Regions from separate parts of the Pseudomonas sp. Pmew2 genome, predicted to be linked through region 3. Evidence: predicted binding sites of a transcription regulator. Region 3 holds the regulator's gene; each other region holds the start of a gene.

Region 1 (4,204 bases), 1.6 Mb from region 3:
AAGACATGCACGTCAGGGTCAGCAGGGAAGAGGCCAGAAGCAGGCGCATGGCGGTCCATCTCGAGTTGTTGATGAGACGCAGATTTAACGCCAAGTTGCCGGATCAGGGCCAGTCTTGCGGGGTGAATAAAACTTCACGCCACAAAATCCAGGCAAAAAAAAGACCTCCCGAAGGAGGTCTCTTGTTACGCCATCAACGCTGGCGCGTCTGTATCAGCAGCTGTAGTACAGCTCGTATTCCAGTGGGTGTACGAAGGTACGAACGCGGATTTCTTCTTCGCTTTTCAGTGCGATGTAAGCGTCGATGAAGTCGTCGCTGAATACGCCGCCTTTGGTCAGGAACGCACGGCCCTTGTCCAGTTCTTCCAGCGCCTCTTTCAAGCTGCCGCAAACTTGTGGGATCTCTTTGGCCTCTTCAGGCGGCAGGTCATACAGGTTCTTGTCAGCTGCGTCGCCAGGGTGGATCTTGTTCTGGATGCCGTCCAGGCCAGCCATCAACAGAGCCGCGAAGGCCAGGTACGGGTTGGCCGAAGGATCCGGGAAGCGTGCTTCGATACGGCGGCCGCGTGGGCTGTTGACGTAAGGAATACGGATCGAAGCGGAACGGTTACGCGCCGAGTAGGCCAGCATGACCGGTGCTTCGAAGCCTGGAACCAGACGCTTGTACGAGTTGGTGGACGGGTTGGTGAAGCCGTTCAGCGCCTTGCCGTGCTTGATGATGCCGCCGATGAAGTACAGAGCAAGGTCGGACAGACCGGCATAGCCTTCACCTGCGAAGGTGTTCTTGCCATCTTTGGCGATGGACATGTGCACGTGCATGCCTGAACCGTTATCACCGTACAGAGGCTTTGGCATGAAGGTCGCGGTGCGGCCGTAAGCGTCAGCAACGTTGTGAACAACGTATTTCAGGGTCTGAACTTCGTCAGCCTTTTTAACCAGCGTGTTGAATTTCACGCCGATTTCGTTCTGGCCAGCGGTCGCCACTTCGTGGTGGTGAACTTCAACGGTCTGGCCCATTTCTTCCAGAGCGTTGCACATGGCGGTACGGATTTCGTGGTCATGGTCAAACGGCGGAACCGGGAAGTAACCGCCTTTGACGCCTGGGCGGTGGCCTTTGTTGCCGCCTTCCACGTCCTGATCGGACATCCACGAACCTTGTTCAGAGAAGATCTTGAACATGGAACCCGAGATGTCGGACTTGAATTTCACCTCGTCGAAGATGAAGAATTCTGGCTCAGGGCCTGCGAATACGGTGTCACCGATACCAGTGGACTTCAGGTATTCCTCGGCGCGACGAGCGATGGCGCGTGGGTCACGATCGTAACCTTGCATGGTCGACGGTTCGATGATGTCGCACACCAGGATCAGGGTCGGTTCTTCGGTGAACGGGTCCAGAACAGCGGTTTCGTCGTCCGGCAGCAAAATCATGTCGGAAGCTTCGATGCCTTTCCAGCCAGAGATGGAGGAGCCGTCGAACATCTTGCCGACTTCGAAGAAGTCATCTTCCAGCGCATCGCGAGCTGGCATGGTCACGTGGTGCTGCGTACCTTTAGTGTCCGTGAAGCGCAGATCAATCCACTTAACGTCATGATCTTTGATGAGTTGAACCGACTTCGACATGGTGTCCTCCGGGTGGCTAAGAACCGCCTTCTATAGGCTGGGTCCCTTGAATTTGGGTGATGCCGGCGCGAATATTCTGCCAAGGCAACCTGCCTCACAAGGGAGCAATTTGCATGCCAGTGCCCCGTGTTGGGTTTTTTGCTTCAAAAGCAGGCTTTCAGGGGATTTAAACGCGTCTGCCGAGAAAAGTACGCACCGTTATGGCGCTGCAGTTTGGTGCGTCGACTCTTTTTGGTGCGCTGATGATCGGGTATACGATAACTGGTTAAACGTTGAGCAATTTCCGCTATAATCCGCGCCCCCCTTTTTCAGTCGGCACCTCACGCGCTGTTTCCATGAAACTAATCGTTAAAGTTTTTCCAGAAATCACCATTAAAAGCCCGCCGGTGCGCAAGAAATTCATCCGGCAACTGGGCAAGAACATTCGTACCGTGCTCCGTGAAATGGACGCGGACATTGTCGTGGGTGGCGTATGGGACAACCTTGAGGTGGAGACCCGCCAGACCGACCCCAAAGTGCTTCAGGGCATCAGGGACCGGCTAAGTTGCATGCCCGGCATTGCCAACTTTCTGCAGGTGGCCGAGTACCCGTTGGGCGACATGGATGACATCGTTGCCAAGTGCAAACTGCACTACGCCGACCTGCTGCCCGGCAAGATGTTTTCAGTGCGTTGCAAGCGCGCCGGTCGCCACGATTTCAGCTCGATGGATGTCGAGAAATACGTCGGTAGCAAGTTGCGCATGCAATGCGGTGCTGCCGGAATCGAGCTGAAAAAGCCCGATCTTGTCGTACGGATGGAAATTCGCGACCAACGGTTGTTTGTCGTTCATGACCAGCACCAGGGCATGGGCGGCTACCCGCTGGGTGCGCTGGAGCAGACCCTGGTATTGATGTCCGGCGGTTTCGATTCGACCGTTGCGGCCTACCAGATCATGCGCCGCGGCCTTATGGCGCACTTCTGCTTCTTCAATCTGGGCGGAAGAGCCCATGAACTGGGCGTGATGGAAGTCGCTCACTTTATCTGGAAGAAGTACGGCAGTTCGCAGCGGGTGCTGTTTGTCAGCGTGCCATTCGAGGAAGTTCTCGGAGAAATTCTGCAGAAAGTCGATAACAGTCATATGGGTGTAGTTTTGAAGCGTATGATGTTACGCGCTGCATCCGCCGTGGCTGATCGTCTCGAAATCGACGTGCTGGTAACTGGCGAAGCGATTTCACAGGTTGCCAGCCAGACGCTGCCAAACCTGTCGCTGATCGACGCGGCTACAGACAAGCTGGTCCTGCGACCGCTGGTCGCGAGCCACAAGCAAGACATCGTGGACCTGGCGACTGAAATAGGCACTGCCGACTTTGCCCGCCACATGCCTGAGTATTGCGGGGTGATTTCGGTCAACCCGAAGACCAACGCCAAGCGAAATCGCGTTGAGTACGAAGAAAAACAGTTCGACATGGCGATTCTCGAGCAAGCGCTTGAACGCGCGAAGCTGATTTCGATCGATCGGGTGATCGACGATCTGAGCCGCAATGTCGACATAGAAGAAGTCAGCCAGGCGCTGGCCGGTCAGGTCATCATCGACATCCGTCACCCGGATGCCCAGGAGGACCAGCCGCTGCAAGTGCCTGGCGTGGAGATACAGACGTTGCCGTTCTACGCATTGAACAGCCGTTTCAAGGCACTGGATGACACGCGCCAGTACCTTTTGTATTGCGACAAAGGCGTCATGAGTCGCCTGCATGCTCACCATTTGCTCAGTGAGGGGCATGCCAATGTGCGCGTTTATCGACCGAGCTAAGTGCCCGGGGCTGTTTGCCTGTGGCTTGCGTCACCGGCCCCCCGACACCAGTCGTCATGCCGTAACGGCTTTTGCCGACTCGAAATAGTTAATCGCTGCCTTATAAAATAGTTAATCGCTGCCTTATAAACAGTCAGCAGACCGAATCCTCTGATCGAGATACACAAGTGATCGAAAATCTACGCAACATCGCCATCATTGCTCACGTTGACCATGGTAAGACCACCCTGGTAGACAAACTCCTGCGCCAGTCCGGCACCCTTGAGCGCAACGAGCTCAACGACGAGCGCGTGATGGACTCCAACGACCAGGAAAAAGAGCGCGGTATTACCATTCTCGCGAAGAACACCGCGATCAACTGGAATGGCTACCACATCAACATCGTGGACACCCCGGGCCACGCCGACTTCGGTGGTGAAGTAGAGCGCGTGATGTCGATGGTCGACTCCGTACTGCTGCTGGTTGATGCCCAGGACGGCCCTATGCCGCAAACCCGTTTTGTGACCAAGAAGGCTTTCGAAGCCGGCCTGCGTCCAATCGTGGTCATCAACAAGGTTGACCGTCCAGGCGCGCGTCCGGACTGGGTTCTGGACCAGATCTTCGACCTGTTCGACAACCTGGGTGCCACCGAAGAACAGCTGGACTTCAAAGTCGTCTACGCCTCGGCCCTGAACGGCATTGCCGGTCTGGAACACACCGACATGGCTGAAGACATGACTCCGCTGTACCAGTCGATCGTCGATCACGTTCCTGCGCCAAAAGTTGACCGTGACGGTCCTTTCCAGATGCAGATC
Region 2 (4,204 bases), 760 kb from region 3:
TGCGCATGGTGTTGTCAGCGCGCTCGATGAACGTTCCCAGACGAATGAAACGGAACGCATCGTTACGCATGATTGTGCCGTAGGTCGCACCACGGAACAGGTGCGAACGCTCCTTGACCCACTCGCAAAAGCGACTCATGCCGTAACGGGTCAAACCCTGTTGAGCAATGCCGCGAATTTCCAGCCAGGTGGAGTTGATGTTCTCCCACATGTCGGCAGTGATACGCCCGCGCACGGCATGCGCACTGGCCCTTGCGGCGCCCAGGCAGCTGTAGATGCTGGCCGGGTTGGTCGCGTCCAGCGCGAAGAAATGCAGCATGCGCTCGGCATGCAGTTCACCATGACGCTCGATGTAGGTTTCCAGCGTTCCGGTAATCAGCAACGGCATGGCTATTTCATCCAGCCCGTCGCCCCGCCCGTCCTGAGGCATCAACGACAGTGAATAGCTCACGTCCAGCATTCGGGCGAGGTTCTCCTCTCGCTCCAGGTAACGCGACATCCAGAAAAGATCAGAGGCAGTTCTACTTAACATTGGCAGGCATCCTTAATCCTCGACCACCCAGGTGTCTTTGGTTCCGCCACCCTGTGACGAATTGACCACCAGTGAGCCTTCACGCAAGGCCACTCGGGTAAGCCCGCCAGGTACGACGCGGGTTTGAACAAAGGGGCGCAGATCGATATGTCGCGGGGCTATGCCATTTTCGACGAAGGTCGGACAGGTCGACAGGCACAAGGTGGGTTGGGCGATGTACGCATGCGGCTTGGCCTTGAGGCGTGCCCGGAAGGCTTCGATCTCGGCGGCGGTCGCTGCAGGGCCGACCAGCATGCCGTAGCCCCCGGAGCCCTGGGTTTCCTTGACGACCAGATCGCCCAGGTTGGCCAGCACATGTGACAGCTCTTCCGGCTTGCGGCACTGCCAGGTCGGCACGTTCTTGAGAATTGGCTCTTCGTCCAGATAGAAACGAATCATGTCGGTGACGTAGGGGTAAACCGACTTGTCATCAGCAACGCCGGTACCAATGGCATTGGCCAGAACCACATTGCCGGAGCGATACGCGGCCAGAAGTCCTGGAACGCCCAGCATGGAATCAGGGTTGAACGCCAGCGGATCAAGGAATGCATCGTCAAGCCGACGGTAGATAACATCGACAGCCTTGGGACCGTCGGTGGTACGCATGAACACGCGGTCGTCGCGGACAAACAGATCGGCACCTTCAACCAGCTCGACCCCCATCTCGCGAGCCAGAAACGCATGCTCGAAAAAGGCGCTGTTGAAACGCCCGGACGTCAGTACCACGACACTCGGGTTGTCCAGATGGCTGGAACTCTTGAGCGTGTCGAGCAACAGATTCGGATAGTGATCGATCGGTGCAATGCGCTGGGCCGAGAACAGCTCGGGGAACAAACGCATCATCATCTTGCGGTCTTCGAGCATGTAGCTCACGCCGCTCGGGGTTCGCAGGTTGTCCTCCAGCACGTAATACGTGCCATCACCGTCGCGCACCAGATCGACGCCGGAAATGTGCGAATACAAATCGCGGTGCAGGTTCAGGCCCTGCATCGCCAACTGATATTGCTCGTTGGCCAGCACCTGTTCGGCAGGAATGATTCCGGCCTTGATAATCCGCTGGTCGTGATAAAGATCCGCCAGAAACATGTTCAGCGCCTTGACGCGCTGGATACAGCCACGCTCGACTACACGCCATTCGCTGGCGGGAATGCTGCGCGGGATGGTATCGAAGGGGATAAGCCGCTCGGTGCCCTGCTCATCACCATAGAGTGTGAACGTGATCCCGGCACGGTGAAACAGCAGATCGGCTTCGCGCCTGCGTTGAGCCAAAAGCTCGGGAGGCGTATCACCCAGCCAGCGGGCGAACTCCCGATAGTGCGGACGGACTACGCCGCCCGCATCGTACATCTCGTCATAAAAGGTGCGGATCATGCCGTACTCCTTGTCACCATGGACACCAAGACCATCGCAAAGCCCGTGCCACCGGCATAAACGCTTTGATTTCAAAAGGTTAGGTAAACACTCGACGTTCTACGCACCATTCCTGTGCACTAAACGCCCAAGCCGATTATTTCGCGCTTCATTCGGAAGCGTCATTCAACCGTGAAATCTATGATCAGCATAGTCAGAGTTGATTTCCGCCAACAACATTAGTTCGCCACACTCCACAGCAACCGAGCAAACAGGGCACCAAACGCCGTTTTTGCGCTAACCGTTATTTTGTCCAGCAGGCGAAGAACGCGTGCGGATTTTAAACAGACTTCCCTTTGCGCCACTCATTTGAGTGGCTTTTTTTTGACCACTGTTTATGAGCGCGAAGCAAAAACAGAACCGGCCGATCCAGAACGTATCCCGAATCAGCCGGTAATGTGTTGCCTGACAATCAAAAGCCATCAAGCGTGCAGTCTTCTGATCTCCTGAGTAACACCCCAACCTTCAACCTCACCGTCCATGGGCGAAATCACCATCTGAAAGTCCTGCTCGAAATCACCGATACCGTCATAAGTGGCATACATCACTTTGCTCAACTGCAAGTGCCAGTTACCGTCATCACGTACGTTTACCTGGGTATTGAGGGATTCACCGCGAAATTGCTCTGCAGCCTGCCGTGCCCGCTCCTCATCCGGGAAGATGGCGTAAAACTCGATGGGATAGATTCGCGCAAAATCAAAACCGCCTTCTTTCATGCGGCGCAGTACGTTACTGCTGATGTCCTCTTGATAGGCTGTGCTCATGAAACGTCCTCCTATGCAACGATAGATAGAGTTTCAACTCTTCCAGAGCGACCGCCGAATCATCGGGGGCCGCCGCACGACAGATAATCCGGCGTGGGGAATCAAGCATGTAGCTGACCAGACCAGGCTTGGCACAGGTCGGGTATCGAGATGTCAGAGGCCGTTTGAACAGCCTCATCTGCAGAGTAGACCCATCGTGGGCAGGATGCCAAGTGGTTGCCACGAAAAGCTTTTTGAATCACCGCAGGTCAGGCAACTTCTGTAATGGAAATGATCCGCACACTGTTATGGTCTTTAAGCGTTTTAACCGTAGGCTCGTCGGTGCGCCCGTCAAGATCATTGAGATCCAGCTCATCGGTGACTGGATACAGGTCCTTGCGCAGGAAACGCGCGGCCTCCTCCTCACTGGGACGCTCGTCAAAACCAGCCTCACGGAGTTGCTGCACACCATCCTTGTCCAGATACGAAATGGCCCACTGTTTCATCAATGCCTCCAGAACGAAGCCAGGCACTCTGGCTTATGTGATAAGGACCTTTTGGCCCACGCATTCGTTCCAACGAATTACGCCGGACAGCCCGCGATGACGGGCAAAACAAAAGGCCCTCGCAATGGATGCCGAGGGCCTTTTGTGTACTGCTGATCCGACTTGCCGGTTACCCGGACAAGTCAGTCATGGTCAGTTACGGTTCTTGCTGGCCTCGACACCGGCCGTGTTGTCCAGAAGGCTCTTGGTGGCGGTCTGCAGGAAGCTTTCCAGCTTGCGCTTGAGCTCCTGAGTGTCAGGTGCATCAGGCACTTCTTCGGCAGACGGCTTGGCACCGAGCGTGTAGGTCAACAGCTTGGCCGGCATTTCTGTCGGCTCGATCAGAATGCGGTTGCCGCTGATGATCGCGACCACCTGCTCACTGCCCGACGGCTTGATCACGCCAAAACCCTTGTCGCCTTCCGGCAGGTTCAGCAGATCGCGGCCCCAGCACTGGTTGCGGTTCAGACCACCCAGACGGCCCATGATGGTTGGCACGACGTCAACCTGCGTGCCGACAATGCTGCTGCGCTGGCCGAATTTCTCTTGTACACCAGGCCCGATCAGTAGCAATGGCACGTTGAAACGCCCCAGGTCCATTTCAGTCAACTGCTTGTCATTGCCGAAACCGTGGTCGCCCAGCACCACGAACAGGGTGTTCTTGTAGTAAGGCTCTTTTTTGGCCTTCTCGAAGAACTGGCCCAGCGCCCAGTCGGCATAACGCATGGCGGTCAAATGCTCATCCAGCGAGCCGTGCCCGGTCACGCGCTCGACCGGCAGCGGGTCCGGCAACGCATACGGCGTGTGGTTGGACAGGGTCTGCAGCAGCGCATAGAACGGCTTGCCGTCCTGACGGGCTTTGAGTTCCTGGGCGCCACGGTCGAACATGTCCTGGTCGGAAACGCCCCAGGTCGGATCGGAGAACACCGGATTGA
Region 3 (4,204 bases):
ATCGTCGGCCTGCTGGGCCCCAACGGTGCCGGCAAGACCACCTGCTTCTACATGATCGTAGGTCTGGTCCAGGCTGATCAGGGTCGCGTGCTGATTGACGATCTGGATGTCAGCCATCAACCCATGCACGGTCGCGCCCGAGCCGGCATCGGCTACCTGCCGCAGGAAGCCTCGATTTTCCGCAAGCTTTCAGTGTCCGACAACATCATGGCGATTCTCGAGACCCGCAAGGAACTCGATGCCGGAGCACGCCGCAAGGAGCTCGAAAGCCTCTTGCAGGAGTTTCACATCACCCACATTCGCGACAACCTGGGCATGAGCCTGTCGGGCGGCGAGCGCCGCCGCGTGGAAATTGCCCGCGCCCTGGCCACTGCGCCGAAATTCATCCTGCTGGATGAACCTTTCGCAGGCGTAGACCCTATTTCGGTAGGTGATATCAAGCAGATCATTCACCACCTCAAGGCCAAGGGTATCGGCGTACTGATCACCGACCACAACGTCCGTGAAACGCTGGACATCTGCGAAACTGCCTACATCGTCAACGATGGACAGCTGATCGCAGAAGGCGATTCCGAGACCATTCTGGCGAATCAACTGGTGAAAGAGGTCTACCTCGGCCACGAATTCCGCCTTTAATCGACTGCCCTTTGCGCTTAGCGGCCGATTGATGCCAGTGCAGTGTGTTGACAATATTTTATTTGTCATACCACTCTAGGCAAAGGTACAGGTTTCAGGCATATAATTTGCTTAAGTTGGCGCTCCGGCGCCTGTAGTAGATGGCGCATGAGCGCCGGCGAATAAGGTGTTTAGCCCCTGCCATGAAACCATCGCTAGTCTTGAGAATGGGCCAGCAGCTGACGATGACACCGCAGCTGCAACAGGCAATCCGCTTACTCCAGCTTTCCACACTGGACCTCCAGCAGGAGATCCAGGAGGCGCTGGAATCGAACCCCATGCTGGAACGGCAGGAAGAAGGCGACGACTTCGACAACTCCGACCCGCTTGCCGACAACATCGAACAAAAGCCCAACCCCGACGTTCAGGAACCGACCTACCAGGAATCCGCGCCTACCGTGGATAACCTTGAAGACGGCGAATGGAACGAGCGCATTCCCAACGAACTGCCCGTCGATACCGCATGGGAAGACATCTACCAGACCAGCGCCAGCAGCCTGCCAAGCAACGATGATGACGAGTGGGACTTCACCACACGCACATCTGCAGGCGAAAGCCTGCAAAGCCACCTGCTGTGGCAATTGAACGTCGCCCCGATGTCCGACAAGGACCGCCTGGTGGCGGTTACGCTGATCGACTGCATCAACAACCAGGGCTATCTGGACGAAACCCTCGAGGAGATTCTCGAGTCTTTCGATCCCGAGCTGGACATCGAACTCGACGAAATCGAAGCCGTACTGCACCGCATCCAGCAGTTTGAGCCGGCAGGCATCGGCGCCCGAAACCTGAGCGAATGCCTGCTCCTGCAGCTTCGCCAGTTGCCAGCCAAAACACCTTGGCTGATGGAAGCGCAACGGTTGGTCACCGACTACATCGACCTGCTGGGAAGTCGCGATTACGGCCAGTTGATGCGGCGCATGAAGCTCAAGGAAGACGAGCTGCGCCAGGTCATCGAGCTGGTCCAGAGCCTCAACCCGCGCCCTGGCTCACAAATCGAATCCACAGAAGCCGAGTACGTCATTCCCGATGTAATCGTGCGCAAGGACAACGAGCGCTGGCTGGTCGAGCTCAATCAGGAGTCCGTACCGCGCCTGCGCGTCAATCCGCAATACGCAGGTTTTGTACGCCGGGCCGATACCAGCGCAGACAACACCTTCATGCGCAATCAGTTGCAAGAGGCGCGCTGGTTCATCAAGAGCCTGCAAAGCCGCAACGAGACACTGATGAAGGTCGCCACCCAGATCGTCGAACATCAGCGCGGCTTTCTTGAGTACGGCGACGAGGCGATGAAGCCGCTTGTCCTGCACGACATTGCCGAGGCAGTGGGCATGCATGAATCGACCATCTCGCGCGTGACCACCCAGAAGTTCATGCACACGCCACGCGGCATTTACGAGCTGAAATACTTCTTCTCGAGCCATGTGAGCACTTCCGAGGGCGGTGAATGCTCGTCCACGGCAATTCGCGCAATCATCAAAAAACTGGTTGCGGCGGAAAATCAGAAAAAGCCGTTGAGTGATAGCAAGATCGCTGGTTTACTGGAGGCACAAGGCATTCAAGTAGCCCGTCGCACAGTCGCCAAGTACCGCGAGTCACTCGGGATAGCGCCTTCCAGTGAGCGTAAGCGGCTGATGTGATGCAGGCCCAGCCACAGCGTCCCAGAGACAGGCGCCATGCCTGCCTCTTTATGCACTGGCAAAGGAGAAAGCTGTATGCAAGTCAACATCAGTGGACACCAACTGGAAGTGACCAAACCCCTTCGTGAATACGTTGAGCTCAAGCTCAAAAAGCTCGAGGGGCATTTTGACAAGATTACCAACGTGCAGGTCACGATGACGGTCGAAAAGCTCAAGCAGAAGATCGAAGCCACGTTGCACATCCATGGTGGAGAGGTCGTTGCCAATGCTGAACATGACGACATGTATGCTGCCATCGACCTGCTCACTGACAAGCTAGACCGACAATTGCTCAAGCATAAGGAAAAGCAGCAAAGCATCCTCAAAGGTGCGGCCGCTCGCTAACGCCCATTTAAATGATCCGAATCGAAAATATCCTGACCCCCGGCCGCTCCCTTGTGAACGTGCCGGGTGGCAGTAAAAAGCGTGTACTCGAAGAAATTGCCAACCTGATCGGTCGTGAAGTACCGGGCATGGTTCCGGACACAGTATTCGCAAGTCTTGTTGCCCGCGAAAAACTGGGTTCAACCGGTTTCGGCAACGGTATTGCCATCCCTCATTGCCGCCTTGCTGACTGCAGCGAGCCTGTCAGTGCAGTCATTCACCTCGCTACCCCCGTGGATTTCGACGCCATCGATGGCGCGCCGGTTGACCTGCTGTTTGTATTGCTGGTCCCGCAAGCCGCTACTGATGAGCACCTGGAGTTATTGCGCCAGATCGCCAGCATGCTTGATGACAAAGATGTGCGTAAGCGCCTGCGCAGTGCCAAAAGTGCCGAAGCGCTTTATCAAGTGGTGCTGGACGTGCAGAACGGAAACTGAACATGCGCATGATCATCGTCAGCGGCCGTTCCGGCTCGGGTAAAAGTACAGCCCTCGACGTGCTGGAAGACAACGGTTTTTACTGTGTCGACAACCTGCCTGCCGGACTGCTGCCGGAACTGGCCGAGCGAGCGCTGATCAATACTGAACTGGCCGAGCCCTTGCTGGCGGTGTCCATCGATGCGCGAAACCTGCCCAGTCACCTGACCCGCTTTCCGCAAATGCTGGATGAAGTCCGCTCACGCAACATCCAGTGCGACGTGCTTTACCTTGATGCGGATGAAGCAACCCTTCTCAAACGCTTCTCGGAAACCAGGCGTCGTCATCCTTTGAGCACGGCAGATCGTTCGCTTGCCGAGGCGATACGCGACGAGACAACGCTGCTGGGCCCGATCATCGATCTGGCCGACCTGAAAATCAACACCACCCACCTGAACCTCTATCAGTTGCGCGACGCACTCAAGCTTCGCCTGCTGAACAAGCCCGAGCCAGGCACTGCGTTTCTGATCGAATCCTTTGGTTTCAAGCGTGGCATGCCCGTCGACGCAGATCTGGTATTCGATGTGCGCTGCCTGCCCAACCCGTACTGGAAGCCTGAACTGCGCGACCATTCCGGGCTTGAACAACCGGTTATCGACTACCTGTCGGTGCAACCCGATGTTGAAGAGATGTTTCAGGACATCTTCGCTTATCTGAACAAATGGTTGCCCCGGTTTGCAGCCAGCAACCGTTCTTACGTTACCATTGCCATTGGCTGCACCGGCGGACATCACCGCTCCGTCTACCTGACCGAACGGCTCGGCCAGGTCTTGCAACAATCACTCAAGAACGTTCAGGTTCGCCACCGCGACCTTAGCTGAAAGGATTTTCACTGCGATGCCCGCTCGTCAAATCACCATCATCAACAAATTGGGCCTGCATGCCCGCGCTGCCGCCAAATTCGTCAGCGTCGCAGGCAAGTTCCCTTGCACGATCAGGGTTGGCCGCTCTGAGCAGACCATGGTCGATGGTAAAAGCATCATGGCCGTGATG

Evidence for each region. The regulator sigma-54, encoded in region 3, starts transcription at its own class of promoters, with help from an activator protein. The targets are predictions, from matches to a motif close to ANTGGCATNNANNTTGCTNT.
Region 1: glnA (glutamate--ammonia ligase) is a predicted target of sigma-54. The motif match lies at 1,722-1,741, and genes of this name have one in related genera.
Region 2: AC4ANK_RS10160 (circularly permuted type 2 ATP-grasp protein) is a predicted target of sigma-54. The motif match lies at 1,976-1,995, and genes of this name have one in related genera.

Annotation. Positions count from the first base shown of each region.
Region 1 covers NZ_CM176702.1:5,994,343-5,998,546, forward strand. Annotated here, with positions in the region: gene AC4ANK_RS27670 (chorismate mutase) at 1-49, opposite strand, end outside; gene glnA (glutamate--ammonia ligase) at 214-1,620, opposite strand; gene thiI (tRNA uracil 4-sulfurtransferase ThiI) at 1,956-3,410, shown strand; gene typA (translational GTPase TypA) at 3,578-4,204, shown strand, end outside.
Region 2 covers NZ_CM176702.1:2,215,051-2,219,254, reverse strand. Annotated here, with positions in the region: gene AC4ANK_RS10165 (alpha-E domain-containing protein) at 1-532, opposite strand, end outside; gene AC4ANK_RS10160 (circularly permuted type 2 ATP-grasp protein) at 545-1,942, opposite strand; gene AC4ANK_RS10155 (ribonuclease E inhibitor RraB) at 2,404-2,745, opposite strand; gene AC4ANK_RS10150 (hypothetical protein) at 2,994-3,230, opposite strand; gene AC4ANK_RS10145 (LTA synthase family protein) at 3,423-4,204, opposite strand, start outside.
Region 3 covers NZ_CM176702.1:1,457,534-1,461,737, reverse strand. Annotated here, with positions in the region: gene lptB (LPS export ABC transporter ATP-binding protein) at 1-636, shown strand, start outside; gene AC4ANK_RS06705 (RNA polymerase factor sigma-54) at 819-2,312, shown strand; gene hpf (ribosome hibernation-promoting factor, HPF/YfiA family) at 2,388-2,696, shown strand; gene ptsN (PTS IIA-like nitrogen regulatory protein PtsN) at 2,708-3,172, shown strand; gene rapZ (RNase adapter RapZ) at 3,175-4,032, shown strand; gene AC4ANK_RS06685 (HPr family phosphocarrier protein) at 4,049-4,204, shown strand, end outside.